4 regions of the Streptomyces sp. NPDC055189 genome follow, and region 4 is predicted to be linked to each of the others. Evidence: riboswitches for the same ligand, from Rfam matches in the RefSeq annotation. Region 4 holds a riboswitch; each other region holds the start of a gene.
The links. A riboswitch is a leader RNA that binds a small molecule or an ion and turns the genes downstream of it on or off. The one in region 4 is predicted to bind cyclic di-AMP.
Positions count from the first base shown of each region.

Region 1: it holds a riboswitch for cyclic di-AMP, as region 4 does, so the genes downstream of both, ACWFR3_RS45265 (LysM peptidoglycan-binding domain-containing protein) here and ACWFR3_RS35150 (C40 family peptidase) in region 4, are expected to answer to the same signal.
Region 2: it holds a riboswitch for cyclic di-AMP, as region 4 does, so the genes downstream of both, ACWFR3_RS22495 (transglycosylase family protein) here and ACWFR3_RS35150 (C40 family peptidase) in region 4, are expected to answer to the same signal.
Region 3: it holds a riboswitch for cyclic di-AMP, as region 4 does, so the genes downstream of both, ACWFR3_RS42130 (M23 family metallopeptidase) here and ACWFR3_RS35150 (C40 family peptidase) in region 4, are expected to answer to the same signal.

Region 1 is NZ_JBSGSG010000145.1:4,025-9,389, forward strand. Features, by position in the region: gene ACWFR3_RS45260 (glycoside hydrolase family 15 protein) at 1-145, opposite strand, end outside; cyclic di-AMP (ydaO/yuaA leader) riboswitch at 980-1,144, shown strand; gene ACWFR3_RS45265 (LysM peptidoglycan-binding domain-containing protein) at 1,147-1,863, shown strand; gene ACWFR3_RS45270 (hypothetical protein) at 1,860-2,246, opposite strand; gene ACWFR3_RS45275 (DinB family protein) at 2,428-3,027, shown strand; gene ACWFR3_RS45280 (carboxymuconolactone decarboxylase family protein) at 3,285-3,836, shown strand; gene ACWFR3_RS45285 (MDR family NADP-dependent oxidoreductase) at 3,880-4,881, shown strand; gene ACWFR3_RS45290 (MerR family transcriptional regulator) at 4,898-5,308, shown strand.
Region 2 is NZ_JBSGSG010000031.1:25,625-30,989, forward strand. Features, by position in the region: gene ACWFR3_RS22480 (nucleoside triphosphate pyrophosphohydrolase) at 1-917, shown strand, start outside; gene ACWFR3_RS22485 (cytochrome P450 family protein) at 1,057-2,379, shown strand; gene ACWFR3_RS22490 (transglycosylase family protein) at 2,515-3,513, shown strand; cyclic di-AMP (ydaO/yuaA leader) riboswitch at 3,695-3,887, shown strand; gene ACWFR3_RS22495 (transglycosylase family protein) at 3,891-4,607, shown strand; gene eno (phosphopyruvate hydratase) at 4,900-5,365, shown strand, end outside.
Region 3 is NZ_JBSGSG010000112.1:1,051-6,415, reverse strand. Features, by position in the region: gene ACWFR3_RS42135 (PP2C family protein-serine/threonine phosphatase) at 104-1,351, shown strand; cyclic di-AMP (ydaO/yuaA leader) riboswitch at 1,622-1,768, shown strand; gene ACWFR3_RS42130 (M23 family metallopeptidase) at 1,780-2,865, shown strand; gene ACWFR3_RS42125 (aldo/keto reductase) at 3,051-3,995, shown strand; gene ACWFR3_RS42120 (PrsW family intramembrane metalloprotease) at 3,992-5,365, opposite strand, start outside.
Region 4 is NZ_JBSGSG010000072.1:20,476-25,840, reverse strand. Features, by position in the region: gene ACWFR3_RS35165 (LysR family transcriptional regulator) at 1-264, opposite strand, end outside; gene ACWFR3_RS35160 (LysE family translocator) at 405-1,040, shown strand; gene ACWFR3_RS35155 (DUF6328 family protein) at 1,057-1,563, opposite strand; gene ACWFR3_RS35150 (C40 family peptidase) at 1,694-2,167, opposite strand; cyclic di-AMP (ydaO/yuaA leader) riboswitch at 2,171-2,334, opposite strand; gene ACWFR3_RS35145 (hypothetical protein) at 2,698-3,006, opposite strand; gene ACWFR3_RS35140 (ATP-dependent Clp protease proteolytic subunit) at 3,014-3,679, opposite strand; gene ACWFR3_RS35135 (amidase) at 4,028-5,365, shown strand, end outside.

The sequences.
Region 1 (5,365 bases), on a different contig from region 4:
GCGGCGCACAGAACCAGTCGATGCGCCCGTCGGTCCCCACCAGGGCGGCGCCACGCAGATCCCCGATCAGGCCGTGCTCGGCGATGGGCAGATACGGCCGGTGTTCCGCGTCCTGGTAGTCCACGCCTGAGCCTTCCGCCCGCATTGAAACCGGGGGCCACCGTACAGCGCCGCTCTGCCGTAACTGCGGATACTGGCGGGTGTTTCACGATTTTCGGCGGTGCGCGGAGGAGGCCCCCGGCCGCTCCTGCGGCGGCGCGACCGAACGCCTTACGGGGCGTCGGGCGGGATCTCGTTACGTCGACGCGCGAATTTCCGTCCCCGGGAAGGGAGTTACGGGAATCAGCTGCCAGGGGGCAAGAATTGCTGATGCACAGACGTGAATTGAATGTTGATATGCCGTCACATCCAGGATGCGGTCCGATTCTGCTGATAGCGCGCGCACTGCGGTAGCGCTGCGGACTCAAGGCAGGGCATCCCAAACAGCCCCCACCGCATGCCCGTCGCCTCTCACCGCCATCGCCATCGCCATCGCCAGCCTCCTGTCGGCCCATGCCGCCGAGAAGAGAAGGCGCGGCGGGGCGACATCGACAGTACGCCGATATGCCCGCTTTGATACGTAAAGCGAACTACCTTTATGTCCACTTTTGCACTGCGAAACAACTTTTCATGCCATTAAAGGCATACGCTTACCGACGTCCGCCTTACCGAATGTTCGGCCCAATTAAGGCGACCCTGCGCGTGCTCGATTCAGTGAATTGGGTCACGCCGCCGACCGCGGCCCCAGGGAAGCCGTTGCGCATACTTCCGTTGCGCGCGGCGAAAGTTGGCCTTTTTGATCAATGAGAGCGAAAGATCCTTATCGCCGAGGAATGATCTCGGACATTGCCTATGCGAATTCGTGTCTTGTTCCCTCCCGGCTTTCTCGCTTAATGTCAAAGTCAATCCGGATGGAACGCCGAATCCTGCCGCTGTCCGGAAACCCTTCCCACCCACACACTCACGCACGGCAGGAGCGGGGGACCCAGGTAAGCCGCCGATCCGGATTCCGGAACGGCTCGGGGTGAAGTCGCATTCGCAGTGCGACCGGACATCTCCCGTCCGAACCCGACAGCTCACCTCGCAGGCGACGGAGAGGAATTCGTCATGCCTGCAAAGGGTAAGCACCGCCGCCCCAAGTCCAGCTCGCTCAACCGCAACATCGCCGCCGCAGGCGCGGGCGGGGCCGTGCTCGTCCTCCCGGTGCTGGGCGCGACCACCGCGAGCGCGGCGCCGGCCGCCGCAGCCGTCAAGCCCGCCGCAGCCCCCAAGACCTACGTCGTCGCCGCAGGTGACTCCCTCGCCAAGATCGCTCGGGAGCACACCGTGAACGGCAGCTGGAAGAAGCTGTACGAGGACAACCGCAGCGCCCTCGGCAACGACCCGAAGCTGATCCAGCCCGGAGTCAAGCTCACCCTCGACGAGAAGGCCCCGGCCCAGCGGGCGGACCGCTCCGAGCGGTCGGACACGCTCTCCGCCAAGCCCGCCGCCGCCAAGACCTACACCAACAACCTGGACGGCTGGATCAAGGAGTCGCTCGACGTCCTGGCCCAGCACGGCATCCCCGGCACCTACGAAGGCATCCACCGCAACATCATGCGCGAGTCCTCCGGCAACCCCCAGGTCACCAACAACTGGGACTCCAACGCTGTGGCCGGAACGCCGTCCAAGGGACTCCTGCAGGTCATCGACCCCACCTTCGAGGCCTACCACGTGCCCGGCACGTCGACCGACAGCTTCGACCCCGTCGCCAACATCACCGCTGCGTGCAACTACGCGGCCGACCGGTACGGCTCGATCGACAACGTGAACGGCCCGTACTAGACCGACCCCGTTCCATCCGCTGTGAGCCCCGGCACACCATGTGTCCGGGGCTCCGGCCGTTGTGAGGGGATGCGGGCCCGCCGTTCCAGGGCCTTGGCGACGACCTGCCCCAGCGGCGCGTCGGGGAACTTCTTCCAGGACTTCGGCCGCCGTCGGGCCAGCCTCTGCTCGATCGCGTCGGCACCGGCATCGGCGTCGGCCGTGTCGCGGGAGCGGCCTCCCTGCGTGAGAGCGAGATGTTCGAGCCGCCGGTTCGCGCTGTTGGACGCCCGCTTGTTCCGGCGGATGCTCTTGCGGGAGCTCTTGTCGTTCTCGCCGTAGGCGTTGCGCCGGTCCTTCCGGTAGCTCAGCCGCTTCTTCTCCTGCGGGGACTTCCGCCGCACGGTCCGGCTCCTCTCTTCTCGCTCCAGCCGGAAGGCTAGCCAGACCGGTGCCCCGGGTGCGACCGGTTTGCTGCTCTGCACGAAGGCGAAGACCAGGGGCTTTTGACGGTACGTCAGACTGGTGCGAGCCGAGGCGTCCAGCGCATCCCGGCTGTCAGTGCCGACTGCAACACTGCTCCGCATGACCCAACCGAGTCCGAAAGCGGACCTTCTCCGATACCTGCAAGACGGACGCGACACCCTGCTGTGGAAACTCGACGGGCTCTCGGAGTACGACATCCGCCGCCCGCTGACTCCCACGGGGACGAACCTGCTGGGGCTGGTCAAGCATGTCGCCGGCGTGGAACTGGGATACTTCGGCGACACGTTCGGGCGGCCGTTCTTCGACGAGGCGCCGCCGTCCTGGTGGTACACGCGGGACCCAGAACTCAACTCGGACATGTGGGCGGCCGCGGACGAGTCGCGAGAAGACATCGTGCGGCTGTACCACCAGGCGTGGGAGCACTCCGACAGCACAATCGCGATGCTGCCGCTCGATGCGACCGGCCACGTCCCGTGGTGGCCCGAGGAGCGCAGTGAAGTGACACTGCACCACATTCTGGTGCGCGTGATCACCGATACTCAGCGGCATGCCGGGCACGCCGACATCGTGCGGGAGTTCATCGACGGCTCCGTCGGATACCTGCAGAACAACGACAGCCTGCCGCCGGGCGACCAGGCGTGGTGGCAGGACCACCGGAGCCGACTGGAGCGCGTGGCGCGGGAAGCCGGCAAGGACTGACGCTGCCCTGCTGCCACCGGCACCGCGCAGCCGATGCACAGGTCCACGCGGCAGCGCCAGTTCTCCGTGTGAGCAAGAACGGCCCCGGAATCCGTCTCCCGGCAAGGAGGCCACGCGCTGCTTGCTCCCCTAGGCTCAAGCGCGCAAGAGCCCGGCCGGACAACCCGGCGGCCGAGCCCCGGCCCGCGCACAACGCCCGCATGCCGTACGCAGTCCCCTCCCGCGCAGCCCGCAGACCCTTCTCGAACGGAGCCGACATGGAGTATCCGGACCCCTCCGCCGTACCCGCGGATCTGCGGGAGGCCATCGTCGCGCACGGCTCGCTCAACATCTTCTGGATGGTGATGCACTCGCCGAACCTGGCGCCGGGCCTGCTGGGGCTCGGAGACTCGATCCTGCAGCACAACTCATTGCCGGACACCCTGCGCGAACTCGCCATCGTGCGGGTCGGCTACGCCTACGAAGCGGCCTACGAGGTCCACCACCACGAGAGGATCTCGCAACTGGTGGGACTGGGCCCGGAAGTACTCGCGGCCGCCGAAACCGGCTCCGCCGACAAGCTCTCCGGCCCCGAAGCCTCCGTCCTGGCCGCCACGGACCAGCTCCTCGAGCGGCACACCCTGGATGAGACCACACGGGCCGAACTGCTGGGGTTCCTGACGGTCAACCAGCTCGCGGATCTCGTCATGACCGTGGGTTTCTACCAACTCATCTGCAACTTCCTCAACGCCTTCGAGGTGACGCTGGAGGGCGAGCCCCGTTCGCCCCACAGCCAGGAGCCCCCGGCCGCGAACGATGAGCCCGGGTGAATCCCTTGCCCCTGACCCACGGGTCAAGGCTTAACGTCCAGCCATGCATCCGACTCAGCGTCTCGTACGCCTGATCCGTCGCCCCGCCGGATTGCCGGCCCCGGACGACTTCGCCCTGGCAGAAGCCCCCGTTCCCGGGCCCGCAGCGGGCCAAGTCCTCGTCCGCAACACCCATTTCCTCGTCTTCCCTGGCCTGCGCACCCTCATAGGAGGCGAAACCCGCGATGTGCCGCTGCCGCCGCTGCACCCCGGTGACACCTTGTTCGGGCCCGCGATCGGCGAGGTGGTCGACGGGCCGCTGGAGAAAGGGCGGTTGGTGCTGCATCTTCAGGGCTGGCGGGAGTACGCGACGCCCGCAGTCGAGGAGTGCAGGCCGCTGGAAGGCTTGCTGCCCGACCCCGTCGCTCACCTCGCCCAGGGCTCCGCGGCCTACGGTGCGCTGACCCGGCTGGCCGGGGTAAGGAAGGGCGACACCGTGTTCGTGACCGGCGCCGCCGGCGCCGTGGGCACCCTGGCGGGCCAGATCGCCCGGCTCCTTGGGGCGGGCCGGGTGATCGGCAGCACCGGCTCACCGGACAAGGCCCGGCGACTGGAGCGTGAACTGGGCTACGACGCCACCGTGTTGCGTGACGCGGCCCCCATCGGCGCGCAGCTCGCCGAGGCGGCACCGGAGGGCATCGACGTCGTACTGGACACCGTGGGCGGCGAACAGTTGACGGCCGCCGTTCATGCCGCGAACCGAGGCGCCCGGTTCGCCCTGGTGGGCGCTCTGGACGGGCAGCTCTCCGCGGACCGAGCGGGCGGCAGCGCACCGGCCGTACTCGACACGTACCGGTTGCTGACCCGGGGCATCAGGATCGCCGGCTACACCGGCCTGGATCACCCGGACATCGAGCAGGAGTGGGAGGCGCGCTTCGGGGAGTGGCTGCGGTCGGGCGACATCCAGTTCCCCTACACCGCGCTCCGCGGAATGGAGCGCGCCCCGCAGGCGTTGCCCCAACTGATCGCCGGCCGCGCCTTCGGTGCGGCCATCGTGGAGCTGTAGGACACAGGGGGCGGGCATGCGGATCGGTGAGGCAGCGGCGGCGGCCGGCACCACACCACGCGCGCTGCGTCTGTACGAGGCCCGCGGCCTGCTGCAGCCTCCGCCGCGTACCTCGTCCGGCCAGCGCGAGTACGGTCCGGCCGACGTGGCCCGCGTCCGCGTGATCCGCAACCTGCTGGCTCTGGGCCTCACCTTGGAGGACCTCCGCCGTCGCGCCCACCGCCTGGATCTCCTCGTCGGGGCTCCGGCGCGGTCTTGCGGCAGTCGCCCGGGCGAGTTCAGCGGTGTCGTGGCCGATCGCCTGGCAACCCTGGACACGGAGATCGCGCGCCTCACCCTCCTGCGGCAGAGCCTCGCCGCCGCAGCGGGCGCAGGCGTGCCGACCGGCCCCGGCGCCGGTGTTCCCGCGCCGGAGCCCGGTCGCTGACGGACAGGCGACCGGCCGGAATGCACGGCCGCCGCGAGTGCGGACTACGTACGAGTG
Region 2 (5,365 bases), on a different contig from region 4:
GCCTCCTGTCCTGGCCCGCATGGCAGGCCCTGCACGGGGCGGACGAGGTCCTGTGCGCCGACGCCGCGCACCCGCAGCTGCCGTACCTGAGCGAGGCGGGCGTGGCGGTCGACCACGCATCGCCCACGGCACAGGACCTGGTGGACGCCTGCGCGGGCGGTCGCACGGTCCTGGTCATCGCCACGGCCGAGGGCGACAGCGCCCTGACGGACGGCCTGGCGAGGCTCGCGGGCTCGGGCCGCGTGTCGATGCCGGACCTCGAACTGCTCCCGGCGTCGTACGACCTGCCGGGCGCGCGGCTCCTGGACCTCGTCCAGGTCATGGACCAGATCCGGGTCGAGTGCCCGTGGTCGTCCCAGCAGACGCACAAGGGCCTGGCGAAGTACGCGATCGAGGAGGCGTACGAACTGGTCGAGGCGATCGAGGAGGGCGATCGCGAGGAACTGCGGGAGGAGCTGGGCGATGTCCTGCTCCAGGTGGTCTTCCACTCCCGCATCGCGGAGGAGGACGAGGACTCCCCCTTCTCCGTGGACGACGTGGCGGGCACGATCGTCGACAAGCTGATCAACCGCCACCCGCACATCTTCGGCGACGGCTCGGCGGAGACCCCCGAGGACGTAAAGGCACACTGGCTGCGCACCAAGGCCCAGGAGAAGCAGCGTTCGTCGGTCACGGAGGGCATCCCCCTGGGCCAGCCGGGCCTGGCCCTCGCGTCGAAGCTGGCTTCCCGGGTCAGGACGGCGGGCCTGGAGGTCCCCGTCCCCTCCGGAGAGGGCATCGGCTACGACCTCCTGGCGCTGGCCCTACGGGCAGAGTCGGAGGGCATCGACCCCGAGGCAGCGCTGCGGGCGGCGGCCCGGGCTTACCGGGATGCGGTACTGGCCGCCGAGGGGGGTATCAGCCCGTCCGGCGTTTGAGGACGAACCCGGCGAAGCCGGTGATGGACGTGCGCGCGGGGTTTCAGCCTGTCCGGCGTTTGAGGACGAACCCGGCGGAGCCGGTGATGACGGCAACCAAGGCCCAGGGGCCAGTAGAAAGCCGGATAACGTCGTCCCCATGCAAGACCAGCCACCCGCCCCCGCAGCCTGCCCCGCAGGGGCCCACGAGTCCGAGGCCCAGGGGCCAGAACTTTTCACATGGGAGTTCGCCACAGACCCCTACCCCGCCTACGCCTGGCTCCGCCAGCACGCCCCCGTGCGCAAGACCCGGCTGCCCAGTGGTGTGGAGGCCTGGCTGGTCACCCGGTACGTCGATGCCAAGCAGGCGCTCGCCGATCCGCGGCTCAGCAAGAATCCGGCCCATCACGGCGAGCCCGCGCACGCGAAGGGCAAGACCGGCATCCCCGGCGAGCGCAGTGCGAACCTCATGACGCATCTGCTCAACATCGACCCGCCGGACCACACAAGGCTGCGTCGCCTCGTGTCCAAGGCATTCACTCCCCGCCGCGTCGCCGAGTTCGCGCCCCGCGTGCAGGAACTGGCCGATCACCTCATCGACCAGTTCGCGGAGAAGGGGGAGGCCGACCTCATCCACGACTTCGCCTTCCCGCTCCCCATCTACGCCATCTGCGACCTGCTCGGCGTCCCCCGTGAGGACCAGGACGACTTCCGCGACTGGGCGGGAATGATGATCCGGCACGGGGGCGGGCCCAGAGGCGGGGTCGCCCGGTCCGTGAAGAAGATGCGCGGCTACCTCGCCGAGCTGATCCACCGCAAGCGCCTCGAACCCGGCGACGACCTCATCTCCGGGATCATCCGCGCCTCCGACCACGGCGAGCACCTCACCGAGAACGAGGCCGCGGCGATGGCCTTCATCCTGCTGTTCGCCGGCTTCGAGACGACCGTCAACCTCATCGGCAACGGCACTTTCGCCCTCCTCACCCACCCCGAGCAGCGCGAGCGGCTCCAGGACTCCCTCAGGGACGGCGACACCGGCCTTCTGGAGACAGGGCTCGAAGAACTCCTCCGCTTCGACGGTCCCGTAGAACTCGCCACCTGGCGGTACGCCACCGAACCGCTGACCGTTGGAGGGGAGGAGATCGCCACCGGCGACCCCGTCCTCGTCGTCCTCGCCGCCGCCGATCGCGACCCGGAACGATTCCGCTATCCGGACACGCTCGACCTCTCCCGCCGGGACAACCAACACCTCGGCTACGGCCATGGCATTCATTACTGTCTCGGCGCTCCGCTCGCCCGGCTCGAAGGACAGACCGCCCTCGCGACCCTGCTGCGCCGCCTTCCTGACCTGCGACTCGCGGCGGAACCGGATGATTTGAGATGGCGTGGCGGGCTCATCATGCGTGGACTGCGCACGCTACCCGTGGAGTTCGCACCCGCACAGCGGAGCAAATATCAGGTGTCCGGAACGCCGTCCAGCTGACATGCCGTCAAGACTGTGACTTTCACGTGATCTCCGCTGCATCGACTTGTGACAAGCGTTCGACTGCCGCTACGTTCACGACGACTCGGCCTCCCGTGCCGCAGTCGTCGCTCCAGTCACGCGAAAGGCAACCGCATGCTCTCCGGCAATGGTCGTCACCGACGCCCCCGCCAGGCCCCGGCCCTGATCGTCGCGGCAGGAGTCGCAGGATCGGCGATCGCCATCCCGCTGCTCGGCGCCACCAGCGCGAGCGCGGCGGACACCGCCACGTGGGACAAGCTGGCGGAGTGCGAGAGCGGCGGATCCTGGAGCGCGGACGTGGGCAACGGGTACTACGGCGGACTCCAGCTCTCGCAGGAGGTCTGGGAGAACTACGGCGGCCTCGACTTCGCGCCGAGCGCCGACCAGGCCAGCCGTTCGCAGCAGATATCCGTCGCCGAGGCGGTCCTTGACGACCAGGGCACCAAGGCCTGGCCGAGCTGCGCGCCGATCGCCGGTCTCACCCGGGGTGGCGCCGCCGCCGAGGTCGACCCGGGCGCGCCGATCACGACGGTGCCTTCCGACGAGTCGACGGAGTCGTCCGGTTCGTCGGAGTCGACGAAGCCCGGCGGGTCGAAGAAGGAGTCGGACGAACCGAGCGCGTCGCCGAGCGAGTCGGCCGACCCCTCGGACAGCGCCGAGCCTTCGGACGAGGCTTCGGATGAACCGTCCGGTGAGTCCGGTAAGTCCGGTGGCTCCGGTGCCGACGACGAGGCGCGAGACAAGAATCACGACGAGTCGGACAAGTCGGATGACTCGGCCAAGTCCGGCCGGGACGACGCCACTTCGTCCGACCCCACTCCCTCCACCGGTGACGGCGAAGGCCGCCACCGCGGCGGCAGCGCGGCCGACGAGGCCTCGGAAGGCTCCTCCCGCGAAGGTTCGGGCCGGCACGCCTCCCGCGGCGACGAGCGCGAGCAGGACGGCTCCGACGGGACGTACACGGTCCGTTCCGGAGACAACCTGTGGGCCATCGCCGACGACCTGGACGTGAAGGGCGGGTGGACCGAGCTGTACGCGGGGAACGAGGAGTCGGTCGGCTCCGACCCCGACCTCATCCTTCCCGGTCAGAGCCTCGATTTGGGCGAAAAGTAGGGGTAGTTGGCGAGTCGCTTTGCCTCTGATGTCCAGATTGGCGCAAGTGAGACATGGGTCTCAAAGGCCCTGATCGTCTTTGGAATTCGGCCGCGGTCATGCCTACGGTCGTGACCGCTCGCCACAGCGGGCCCCGCCGGTCGGTACGCCGAGTCCTGCCAACGGCCGTTCGGGAACAGTCGTCGCGTAAGCGCCGTAGGCAGGAGCGGGGGACCCAAGGTTTCCGCCGGGCCCGGCCGTTCAGTCTCGCGAGAGCGAGGCGGAGAGACGGTCAGGAACGGCTAGGGGTTAAGTCGCGCTCAAGGAAGCGCGGCCGGGCAACTTCATCGGCCCGAACCCGACAGCTCACCTCGCAGGCGTCGGTGAGGGGATCACTCATGCTGTTTTCCAGCAAGGGCAAGCACCGCCGCCCGTCCAAGGCCACTCGTGTCGCCACGCTCGCCGGCGTCACCGGTGTCGCGGTCGCAGCCCCGCTGATGGCGGCCGGCCAGGCCTCCGCCGCGACGAACTCCGAGTGGGACGCCGTCGCCCAGTGCGAGTCCGGCGGCAACTGGTCGATCAACACCGGTAACGGCTACACCGGCGGCCTGCAGTTCTCGTCGTCCACCTGGTCCGCGTACGGCGGCACCAAGTACGCGCCCAGCGCCGACAAGGCCTCCAAGGCCCAGCAGATAGAGATCGGCGAGAAGGTTCTCGCGGGTCAGGGCAAGGGTGCCTGGCCGAGCTGCGGCGTCGGCCTCTCGGGCGCCTCCAACGAGGGTGGCGGTGCACAGGAGAGCGCCCCGCAGCAGACCCAGGAGCAGCCCAAGAGCCAGCCCACCCCGCAGACCGAGCAGCCGCAGCAGGCCGCTCCGAAGGCCGCGCCCAAGGCCGAGGCTCCCAAGACCGAGTCCAAGAAGACCGTCGAGACCCCGACCGGCAAGAAGGTCAAGAAGGGCGACGGCGAGTACAAGGTCGAGAAGGGTGACACCCTCTCCAAGATCGCCGAGGCGAAGAACGTCAAGGGCGGCTGGCACAAGGTGTACAAGCTCAACGGCGACATCATCGACAACGCCGACATGATCTACCCCGGTCAGCAGCTGCACCTCAGCTAGTTCTGGCGGGGCGCCTCAGCGGTCTTGATCGTCTGCGGGTGCTCCGTGGCTTGTCGCGCAGTTCCCCGCGCCCCTTCGGGCGCTACCCCGTCCCCACGGACTCCCCGCCCCCGGTGCGCGTATCCCCCGTACGCACCGGGGGCGGGGTATGTTTGTTCCGTTCGTAAACATTTTGCTCTCGGTTTGTCCACAGGACGGGCGGTCGGCTGGCTGTTGTCCGGGAGCCGGTTAGGCTCGTGTCCGCGGGGCCGATGCCCCGCGTACTCGCGTCACATCCCAGAAGGAGATGCTCGTGCCGTCCATCGACGTCGTCGTAGCCCGGGAAATCCTGGACTCCCGAGGCAACCCCACGGTCGAGGTCGAGGTCGGCCTCGACGACGGCAGCACGGGTCGTGCCGCCGTTCCGTCCGGTGCGTCCACCGGTGCTTTCGAGGCCATCGAACTCCGTGACGGTGACCCCAACCGTTACCAGGGCAAGGGCGTCGAGAAGGCCGTCCTCGCCGTCATCGAGCAGATCGGCCCGGAGCTCGTCGGGTACGACGCGACCGAGCAGCGCCTGATCGACCAGGCGATGTTCGACCTCGACGCCACCGACAACAAGGGCTCGCTCGGCGCCAACGCCATCCTCGGCGTCTCGCTCGCCGTCGCGCACGCCGCGTCGGAGGCCTCCGACCTCCCGCTCTTCCGCTACCTCGGCGGCCCGAACGCGCACCTGCTGCCCGTTCCGATGATGAACATCCTGAACGGCGGGTCGCACG
Region 3 (5,365 bases), on a different contig from region 4:
CCCGGTCGGCCCACACCGGTCGCCCCGCGCCGCAGCTCCGGGAACCCTGAATGAACGTGGTCATGGATCTGGTCCTGGCCGCGGAATTCGGCGGGAGAAACCGGTGGGGCAGCGAGGAGGAAACGGCGGCGGGGGCGCGGGCAGGTCCGTGCGCCGCGATCCCGTCAAGGGACCCCGCACGGGTTCCGGGAAGGGCTCCCGCATGGGTTCCGGCACCGGACGACCCCGAACGGGCTCCGGCACAGGCCCCGTCGTCAGGCACGAGCGGGCGTTCGTGCGGACCCTTCCGCTGCTGCTCATCGTCGTCGGGGTCGTCTACGACATCTCGACCCCGGCCGCGTTCACCGCGGCGCCCCTCTTCACCGCGGCGCCCCTCATCGCCGCCCCCCTCTACTCGCTGCTCGGCACCGTCCTCGTCGGCGTGGTCTCGTGCGCGACCGTCCACTTCCTGCACGTCAGGACCAACACCACCACCGACGTCGAAGCCGTCACCGAACTGCTCACGGTCCTCACCGTGGCCGTGCTCGCCGTCCTGATCAACCGCGTCGTGTGCCGCAGCGACGAACAACTCGCCTCCGCCCGCTCCATCGCCGAGGCCGCCCAGCGCGCCGTACTGCCGCAGCCGGATCCCCGGATCGGCGGGCTCGATGTCGCGGCGCGGTACGAGGCCGCGGAGGCCGACGCGTTCATCGGGGGTGATCTGTATGCCGTGCAGGACACCTCGCACGGCGTACGCGTCATCGTCGGCGACGTACGGGGCAAGGGCATGGGCGCGGTGGCGGCCGTCGCCGTGGTCATCGGGGCGTTCCGGGAGGCCGCCGAGCAGGAGGCCACCCTTGAGGCGGTGGCGCAGCGCCTCGAGCGCGCCCTCGCGCGTGAGGGCACGCGACGCGACGGGCTCGACGACTTCGAGGGGTTCACCACCGCCATCCTCGCGGAAATCCCGCACGGCGGTGGTCTCGTACGCCTCATCAACCGCGGGCACCCCGGGCCGCTCCTTCTGCACGGCGACGGACGGCTGTGCGTCCTGTCCGCGACCGAGCCCGCGCTGCCGCTGGGGATGGGGGAGCTGGGCGCCTGGCCGGACCGCGCGGACGAGTCGGAGTTCCCGCCGGGGGCGATGCTGCTGCTCTACACCGACGGGCTCTCCGAGGCGCGTGACCGACGGGGCGAGTTCTACGATCCGGCCGCCCGGCTCGGCGGCCGCATCTTCCCCGGACCCGATGGCCCGGACGCGCTCCTGTCGACGCTCACCGAGGAAGTGTGGCGGCACACCGGCGGCGGGACGACCGACGACATGGCGCTGCTCGCGGTGCGACGGCCGTCGGCGCCGGGGGACGGCGTCAGGTGACGGAGATCCGTGTCAGGTCACGTAGATCGATGTCACCGGCCGTGACTGAAGGACACCACTCCGCATAACAACTGACGTACTGTCAAGGAATTGTGAAGCTCCGGTGTGTGAAGAAGTGGCGTCAACTCGCCCCGTTCCGAACCCCCGTGTCCCGTTAAGTACAGGCCAATGCCGTTAACGATCAGTCGGAACGGCTTGGAATACGACCCCGCTGTCTATTAACGTTCGATAACGCAGCGCGGTCGTCCCAGCCGTCACTCGAGTCGGCTCCGCGCGCACGCGCCTAATCCCGAAAGGGAGCCGGGGAACCACTAATTGGGGTGAATCGGACATCCGTGCATCCGTGCCGGCTGTCCGTAGGAGACCTTCCTGCTCCGAACCCGTCAGCTAACCCGGTAGGCGAGAAGGAAGGAAAGGAGTGCGCCCCCGTGGCGTCCAACCGCCCTGCCCCCCAAGGCGCGTACGTACCGAATGACAACGATTTCGGTGGGTATGACGAAAATTCCTGGGAGGAATGGAATCCCACCGAGGAGTCCATCCGTCCCGTCCGCGGCAGGCACCGCGTCCACAAGCGGGGCGGTGGCGGGCTCGCCCGCAGCTCCACGGTTCTCGGCGTAGGCGTCATAGCCGCGGTCGGCGCGGGCGGCATAGCCACCGCGCAGGGCGGCAAGCCCCCGGTCTCCATCGAGATGCCGGACATGTCGGCCGTCACGGACTCGCTGCCGGAGGCCAAGTCGCTGCCCGGCGTGGGCTCTTTGATAGCCGGCGACTCGGACGACTCCGCCGCCGCGGACAACGGCGTGACGGTTGCCGCCGCTCCCCTGAGCGCAGCGGGCCTCAGCACCGCCGATGCCGAGCAGGGCAGCACGGACGCCGGCGAGGCACTGCGGGCGCGCATCATGGAGCAGGCGGAGAACCAGCAGGACCAGGCGGACGACGCGGTCCAGAAGGCGGCCGAAGAAGCCGCCGTGAAGCAGGCCGCCGAACAGGCCGCCGCCAAGCAGTCCGCGGCCGAGAAGAAGATCGCCGCCGAGAAGGCCGCCGCGAAGAAGAAGGCCGAGGCGGAGGCCAAGAAGAAGGCCGAGGCGGAGCGCCTGGCCAAGCTCGCGAAGAGCTACACACTGCCCGTCGGCTCGTACACGCTCACCGGCACCTTCGGCCAGCCCGGTTCCATGTGGTCCTCCGGCTACCACACCGGCCTGGACTTCGCGGCTCCGACGGGCACGCCCATCAAGGCCATCCACTCCGGCACCATCAAGGAGGCCGGCTGGGCGGGGGCGTACGGCTACCGCACGGTCCTCGAACTCGACGACGGCACCGAGCTCTGGTTCTGCCACCAGTCCTCGATGAGCGTCAGCGTCGGCCAGAAGGTCACCACCGGCGAGACCATCGGCCGCGTCGGCGCGACCGGCAACGTCACCGGCGCCCACCTCCACCTGGAGGTCCACCCGGGCGGCGACTCCACCGGGGTCGACCCGGCGGCGTGGCTGCGCGGCAAGGGCCAGTCGCTCTGAGATAGCCAGTAGCCCCGGAACTCCGGCGGTCCTGGCGACAACCCCCCGACGCCAGGGCTGCCGGTTCGGCGTGTGCCGGTTCGGCACCTCCCGGTTCGGCATGTCCCGGTTCTGCACGCCCGCCATCCGGGTGCCGCGGACCGGCCCAGCGGAATGCTGTGATCCGTATGGGCGTTGAGTCCCGTATGACTTCTCTCCGCAAGCTTGGCTCGTCCGACCTCGAGGTCTTCCCGCTCGCCCTCGGCGGCAACGTCTTCGGCTGGACGGCCGACGAGGCGCAGTCCTTCTCCGTGCTCGACGCCTACACCGCCGCCGGCGGCAACTTCATCGACACCGCCGACGTCTACTCGGCCTGGGTGGACGGCAACAAGGGCGGCGAGTCCGAGACCGTCATCGGCAACTGGCTCGCCGCGCGCGGCAACCGCTCCGACGTCGTGCTCGCCACCAAGGTCGGCGCCCACCCCGATTACAAGGGTCTCTCCGCCAACACCATCAAGGCCGGTGCCGAGGAGTCGCTGCGCCGTCTGCAGACCGACTACATCGACCTCTTCTACACGCACTACGACGACCCGACCGTCTCCGTCGAGGAGATCGTCGGCGCGCTCGACGACCTGGTGACGTCCGGCAAGGTGCGCGCCGTCGCCGCGTCGAACGTGACCCCCGAGCGCCTCCAGGAGTTCCTCGACTTCTCCGACCGCGAGGGCCTCGCGCGCTACGCGGCACTGCAGCCGCACTACAACCTCGTCTCGCGCGACACCTACGAGGGTTCGCTGCAGGAGGTCGCCTCGCGCTCGGGCCTGGCCGCCGTCCCGTACTACGCGCTCGCCTCCGGCTTCCTGACCGGCAAGTACCGTCCGGGCGCGCAGGTCGACAGCGCGCGGGCCGCGGGCGCGGGCAAGCACCTGGAGACCGAGCGGGGCCGACGGGTGCTCGCCGCGCTTGACGAGGTGGCCGAGGCCCGCGGCGCCGAGATCGCGACCGTGGCCCTTGCGTGGCTCGCGGCGCAGCCGACGGTGGCGGCGCCGATCGCGTCGGCCCGTACGGTCGAGCAGCTGCCCGCGCTGCTCGCGGTGGGGGAGCTCGAACTGACGGAGGCCGAGGTGTCGGCACTCACCGAGGCCTCCGCCTAGCCGCGGTAGGGGTTGTACGCGGGGTAGGGCATGGCCGGCTGGGCGTGCGGATATCCGTAGGGCTGTTGGTACGGCTGCGCGTAGGGCTGCTGGTACCCGTACGGCTGCGGGTGCTGGGGGTGCTGCGGGTATCCGTACGGCGGCGGCATCGGTACGAGCACCGGTGCCGTCGCGCGCGCCGCGTAGGCCAGGGCGGGCCGTGCCGCCTCGCGGCGCTCCCACAGCGCGTTCAGCAACTCCCGCTCCCGTACGACGAAATCGGCGCCCGCGCGCCCCTTGCGCCCCCTGTGCCTCAGGAGCGCGAGAGAGGTCGCGTACGTCTCGTACTCCGCGACCGTGCGCGCCGCGGCCTTGCCCTGCGCGTACGAGGCGTAGTCGCGGGCCAGCGTGCGGGCGCGCATCGTGCCGAGTGCGTACGGCTCGGGGGCGGAGAGCCAGCCCGCGAGCACGTACGCGGGCAGTTCGGCCCGCACGATGCGCAGGCCGCGCTGCCTGATCCAGATCACCAGCCAGGTGAGCAGGCCGAACGCGGGCAGCATGAAGGCCGCGTACACGGCGAAGAATCCGTAGTCCCCGAAGCTCGCCGAGCCGTTCCACAGGGCGTGCAGGCCCATCGCCAGGAGGAGCCCGCCGAGCGGGAGCAGGACGCGGCGCCAGTTCTGCCGGTCGGCGCTGAGCGCGGCGATGCCGAAGCCGATGCCGGTGAGCACGGTGAAGAGCGGGTGCGCGAAGGGCGACATCACGACGCGCACGAAGAAGGTCGCCGCCGTCACGGACGCGAGGCCTGTCCCGCCGTTGAGCTGGTCGGTGCCGAAGGCGCTGCCGAGATAGAGGATGTTCTCGGTGAACGCGAAGCCGGTGGCGGTCACTCCGGCGATCACCACGCCGTCGACGATGCCGGTGAACTCGCGTCTGCGGAAGAGGAAGACGAGCAGTACGGCCGCGGCCTTCGCGCTCTCCTCGACGATCGGGGCTATGACCGTGGCGCCGAGGGTGTCCGCGCTGGTGGGGTCGGCCGTGGCGGTGGCTATCCAGCGAGTCGCGAAGCTGTTCGCGACGATCGCTATGAGCGCGGCGGCACAGGCGCCCCAGGCGAAGGCGAAGAGCAGATTCCGCCAGGGGCCCGGCTGGACCCGTTGCAGCCACCGGAAGGCGGCCACCAGGAGCGGCACGGGCAGCGTCGCGAGACCGAGCCCGACCATGAAGCCTTCGGTGCCGGTCTGCTCCCGGACCAGGGCCAGGATGACAAGGCCGGACAGGGCGAGCAGCGTGACCAGGGCGGCCGCGCGTATCGCCCGCCGCTGCCACCAGCGCTTGTGCCGCAGCCCGGCGGGCCCGTCGGGGGGCATCCCGTCGGGGGGCATCGGGTG
Region 4 (5,365 bases):
CCCCGCGAGCCGGGCCAGTTCGTGCCGGGCCTGCTCCATCTCGTCCAGGACCCGGCGCGCCCGGGCGAGCAGCAACTCGCCAGCGCCGGTGAGACGTGCCCCGCGGTGATGCCGTACCAGAAGTGCGGTGCCCGCCTCGCGTTCGAGCTTGGCCAGCTGCTGGGAGAGGGCGGGCACGGTGTAGCCGAGGCGCTCGGCGGCACGGGTGATCGACCCGGCCTCGGAGACCGCCACCAGTGCGGCCAGCCGTGTCGGGTCGTACATGGTCTCTCCCGGTGCAGGGGGCCGACGGGCGGTGGGACCGCGTGGCGCTGTCCGTCGGCGTGGGGCTAAACGCCTGCTTTAGGCAGAGTCAGGATATTGCACATACCTGCTGAAGGCAGAAGAACGGCAGGCTGGGTGCCATGGACGCAGAACTGGTCGCCTTCACCGGGGTCGCCGCGGGCATGGTCGCCATACCGGGCGCCGATTTCGCGGTGGTGGTGCGCAACGCGCTGGCCTCCCGCCGCGCCGGAGTCGTCTGCGCCGTCGGTGTCGCGGGCGGGCTCGTGCTGCACACGGCGCTCGCGGTGGCCGGGGTCGCGGCGGTCCTCGCGGCGGTGCCCACGCTCTTTCGGGCGCTGCAGATCGCGGGCGGGGCCTACGTGCTCCATCTCGGCTACCGGGCGCTGCGGTCGGCGGCGCGTCCGCTCCGGGACTTCGCCGCCACACACGGCGGGGGCGGCGAGCCGACGGCGGTCGGGGGCAGCCTGCGGCAGGGCTTTCTGACCAACGCCCTCAACCCCAAGGCGCCCATCACCTTCCTCAGCGTGCTGCCCCAGTTCGTGCCCGCGGGCAGCCCCGCGATGCCAAGGACCCTGCTGCTGGCGTCCATCATCGTGGCCCTGGCCCTGGTGTGGTTCCCGGTCGTCGCGCTCCTGGTGGACCGCCTCGGCCGGCGGCTGCGCAAACCGCGCGTGGCCCGCGCCATCGAGGGCGGCACCGGGGTCGTGCTCAGCGCGCTCGGCCTGGTGCTCCTCACCGAGGCGCTGCTCGGCTGACATCGTCCGGCGTGGCCTATTCGCTGTCCCTGTCCGCCGCGCGACGCACCAGGAGCGGGAGCAGGCCCCACAGGCCCGCGCACACCACCAGCGTGCCCGCGCTCGCGATGATCCCGCCGGTCCTGCCCACCGCCACGTCGACGACCAGGAGCACGGCACCGGCGACCGCGAACACCAGGACCACCAGGCCGAACCCGGCGAGGCGGGACGAGACCCGCACGATCCGCGGTTTGGCCTGCCGCCCGAACAGTGACCTGTGCACGGCGGCCGGTGCCGTGAACAGCGCCGCGGCGAGGACGGCGAGCAGCAGCGTGCTGACGTACGTGGCGCGCTGCACCGTGTCGAGCGACGGGAAGCGCTCGGTGAAGGCGAGCGTCAACAGGAACGCGAAGAGGATCTGCACCCCGGCCTGTGTGACGCGCAGCTCCTGGAGGATCTCCGAGAAGTTGCGGTCGGCGCGTTCGAAGGTCGTCTCGTTGCGCGACGGCTCGCCCGCAGCGGTGGAGCTGTTGTTTTCGGCCATGGCGCACGAGTATCCGCGTCGACGCTCTCCACGCCTGACGGACGCGCCGGTCAAAACGCCCGACGGGGGCCGGTCGAGCGGTGGCGGTGAGGCCGCCACCGTCCGACAGCCGTAGATCGGTGACGGGTGATCAGCGCACCCTGCCGTACCAGACGCTCTTGGTCCAGATCTTCTCGAGCCGCACCACGGTGTTCGACTTCGGGGCGTGCCAGATCCGGCCCTTACCGGCGTAGATGCCGACGTGGTACACGTTCCGGCCGGAGTGGAAGAAGACCAGGTCGCCGCGTTCGCGCTTGGACGCGGAGATGTGACGGGTCTTGTTGTACTGCTGTGCGGCGGTGCGTGGCAGCTTCTTGCCCGCGCGCTTGAACGAGTAGAGGGTCAGGCCCGAGCAGTCGAACCGATGTGGACCCGTCGACCCGTAGCGGTACGGAGAGCCCTTCTTCGAGGCAGCGATCTTGAGCGCTTTGGTCGCGTGCGTCGCGGCCTCGGCCTCCGACGTGAGTCCCGGAGCCGCCAGCGTGCCGCCTACGACGGCGAGCGTGAGGGCGGATACCGAACCGGCCCTGGTGAGCAGCGACGGAACATGATTCAGCGCAGTCATGCGCAACCCTTCGTCAGCCGCCTGTGAAGGATGACCTGTCGGATTCGGGCTGGCGAAGTTGCCCGGCCGCGATGTGCGGCTTCACCCCAAGGGTCGGCGTCCGGACCTTCCGGACCGACCCGTCATGCCTGGGTCCTCCACTCCTGCCGATGCACCGATGTCGACCGGTCATCCGGGCGGCGGCAGGACTCGGCGTCCGCCCGGATCGCCCCGCCGCTGTGGCGGGGGCTTGTCGTCGGAAGGGATCTTGACCCGCCAAGTGGTCAAATTCCGAGCCGAAACGGCGTTTTGTGAACCTCCTCACGACTGAACCGTTCGGGTGGACAGGGTCGGATCCGGGATCGGACCAAGGGGTCCGAGCATCGTTCGACCAGCACCGGAACGAAGAATTCCGGCCCACGCGTACGCATCTGACGCAACCGAAGACGGCTCGAAAGACTACGAATGTCTACGCCGAACGAGGTAGCCCGTTTGGTTCGTTTGGAATCGGGTCCGGACGGTTCGGGGGTCAGGGCCGTGGTGACGGGGGCTCAGGACGCCTGCGGAGGCGGCACGGTGACCCGCCCGGCTCGCCGCTCCCCGTCAAGCACGCGCAGCGCCCTGGCCAGCGTCGGCGCGTGCACGGCGCTCTCGCCGCGCTGGTGCATGAGCGTCAGCGCGTCCCGCAGGGCTGTCGCGCTGCCGACCAGGGCCTGGGCGGCGCGCAGTCCGCCATAGGTGTCCGATGCGCGGGCGGGGTTGATCCGGCCCACCAGGTCGACCACTTCGAGATACCGGTCGATTAACTCGCCCTCGGCGCGGGTGAGTGCGGGCAACGGGGGGAGTTCGGGCGGCAGCACCGGCGGTTCACCCCGCTTCCGGGGTGTTGGGACGCGGGGCGTCGAGGTGCGGGGTGTCGAGGGATGACTTGCGGTTCGCGATGATCCGGTCCACCAGGCCGTACTCGACGGCCTCGGGGGCGCTGAGGATCTTGTCGCGCTCGATGTCGGCGGCGACGCGCTGGGGGCTCCGGCCCGTGTGCCGGACGAGCAGCTCTGCCAACTGCGTTCGGGTGCGCAGGAGTTCGTCGGCCTGAATCGCCAGATCGGTCGTCTGGCCGTGGATCGGCTCGGCGAGCGACGGCTGATGGATCAGCACCCGGGCACCGGGCAGCGCGCACCGCTTGCCGGGGGTGCCCGCGGCCAGCAGGACGGCGGCCGCCGAAGCTGCCTGGCCCAGGCAGACCGTCTCCACGTCGCAGGTGACGAACTGGATCGTGTCGTAGATCGCCGTCATGGCGCTGAACGAGCCGCCGGGGGAGTTGATGTAGAGCGAGATGTCGCGGTCGGGCGCCAGGTATTCGAGGTGCATGAACTGCGCCATCACGTCGTTGGCCGAGGTGGCGTCGATCGGCGTGCCGAGGAAGACGATGCGCTCCTCGAGCAGCTTCGAGTACGGATCGAGGGTCCGCTGCCCCGTGCTGGTGCGTTCGGTGAACTCGGGCAGGACATAGCGGGCGAAGGGTCGGTTCATGGCACGTCTCTCCTCTGCCGGGGGCGGCTGCTCCCCGAGGGTTCCTGTAAAAAATGTACAGGACGTACGTAACGTCGTCGGGAGGAGCGTGTTCGGGTGATCGGCCGGAGTCAACAGATGCGCCGCGTTTCAGCCGCCCGCTGAAAGCCAGGGGCGCGGCGTGCGGGGCCGGGTGGCGGGAGCGGCGGCGTGGGCATACTCCGGCTCGTCGCGAACCCGTCGCGAACCCGTCGCGAACCGTCGCGAACCGTCGCGAACTCGGCGTCCGGTTGGCCGTCCGTCGGCTGCCAGGTGTTCGCGTCGGTTGTCAGTTGTCAGCAGTCAGTCGCCCCGAGCCGAAAGCCCCGCATGAATCCTGAAGCCCACCAGGCCCCCGCCGCCCACCAAGCCCCCGGCACCCGTCAGATCTCCGACGGCGCCGAGCTCGTCCACCTCACCGCCCGTGAACTCGCCGCAGGGATCCGCGCCCGCGAGCTGTCGGCGCGCGAGGTCGTCCAGGCGCACCTGGACCGGATCGAGCAGGTCAACGGCGACGTGAACGCCGTGGTGACCCTCGTGGCCGAGCGCGCGCTCGACGAGGCGCGCGCCGCCGACGAACAGGCGGTGCGCGGCGCATCGCTGGGCCCGCTGCACGGGCTGCCCGTCGCCCACAAGGACACGCACGACACCCGCGGCATCCGCACCACCTACGGGACGCCGCTCCTGGCCGACAACGTCCCTGACCGCGACGAACTGATCGTCGAGCGGATCCGCGGCGCCGGGGCGATCACCATCGGCAAGACCAACGTGCCCGAGTTCGCGGCCGGTTCGCACACCGTCAACCCGGTCTTCGGCGCCACCCGCAACCCCTACGACCTCCGGCGATCGGCGGGCGGCAGCAGCGGGGGAGCCGCGGCCGCGCTCGCCTGCGGCATGCATCCCCTGGCCGACGGCAGCGACATGGGCGGTTCACTGCGCAACCCCGCGTCGTTCTGCAACGTGGTGGGCCTGCGCCCCTCGCCGGGGCGGGTGCCGACTTGGCCGGACGCCACCCCCTGGTCGACGATGGCCGTGCAGGGGCCGATGGCGCGGACCGTCGCCGACGCGGCCCTGCTACTCTCCGTCGTCGCCGGTCCCGACCCGCGCTCGCCGATCTCCCTGGAGACGCCGGGGAGCGCGTTCGCCGGATCGCTGGAGCGGGATCTGACGGGGCTGCGGATCGCCTGGTCGCCGGACCTGGGAGGGGCGGTCCCGGTCGACCGCGAGGTCACCGACGTGCTCACGCCCGCCGTCACGGTCTTCGCGGACCTCGGGTGCACGGTCGAGGAGGCGTGCCCCGACCTCTCCGGCGCCGACGAGGTGTTCCGGACCTTCCGTGCCTGGCAGTTCCATCTCGCGCTCGGTGCGCTCGCGGAGACCGCGGCCGACCGGATCAAGCCCAGCCTGGTGCGGAACGTACAACAGGGGCGCACGCTCACCGGTATCGACCTGGAGCGCGCCACCGTGCTGCACGGCGAACTGTTCCACCGGGTGCGGGAGTTCTTCGAGCGGTACGACGCCCTGATCCTGCCGACCAGTCAAGTCGTACCGTTTCCTGCCGAACAGGAATATCCGGACACGGTCGGCGGAGTGGCGATGACCGACTACCTGGAGTGGATGCGCTCGGCGTACCTGGTGTCCGCGACCGGCAGTCCGGCGCTCTCCGTG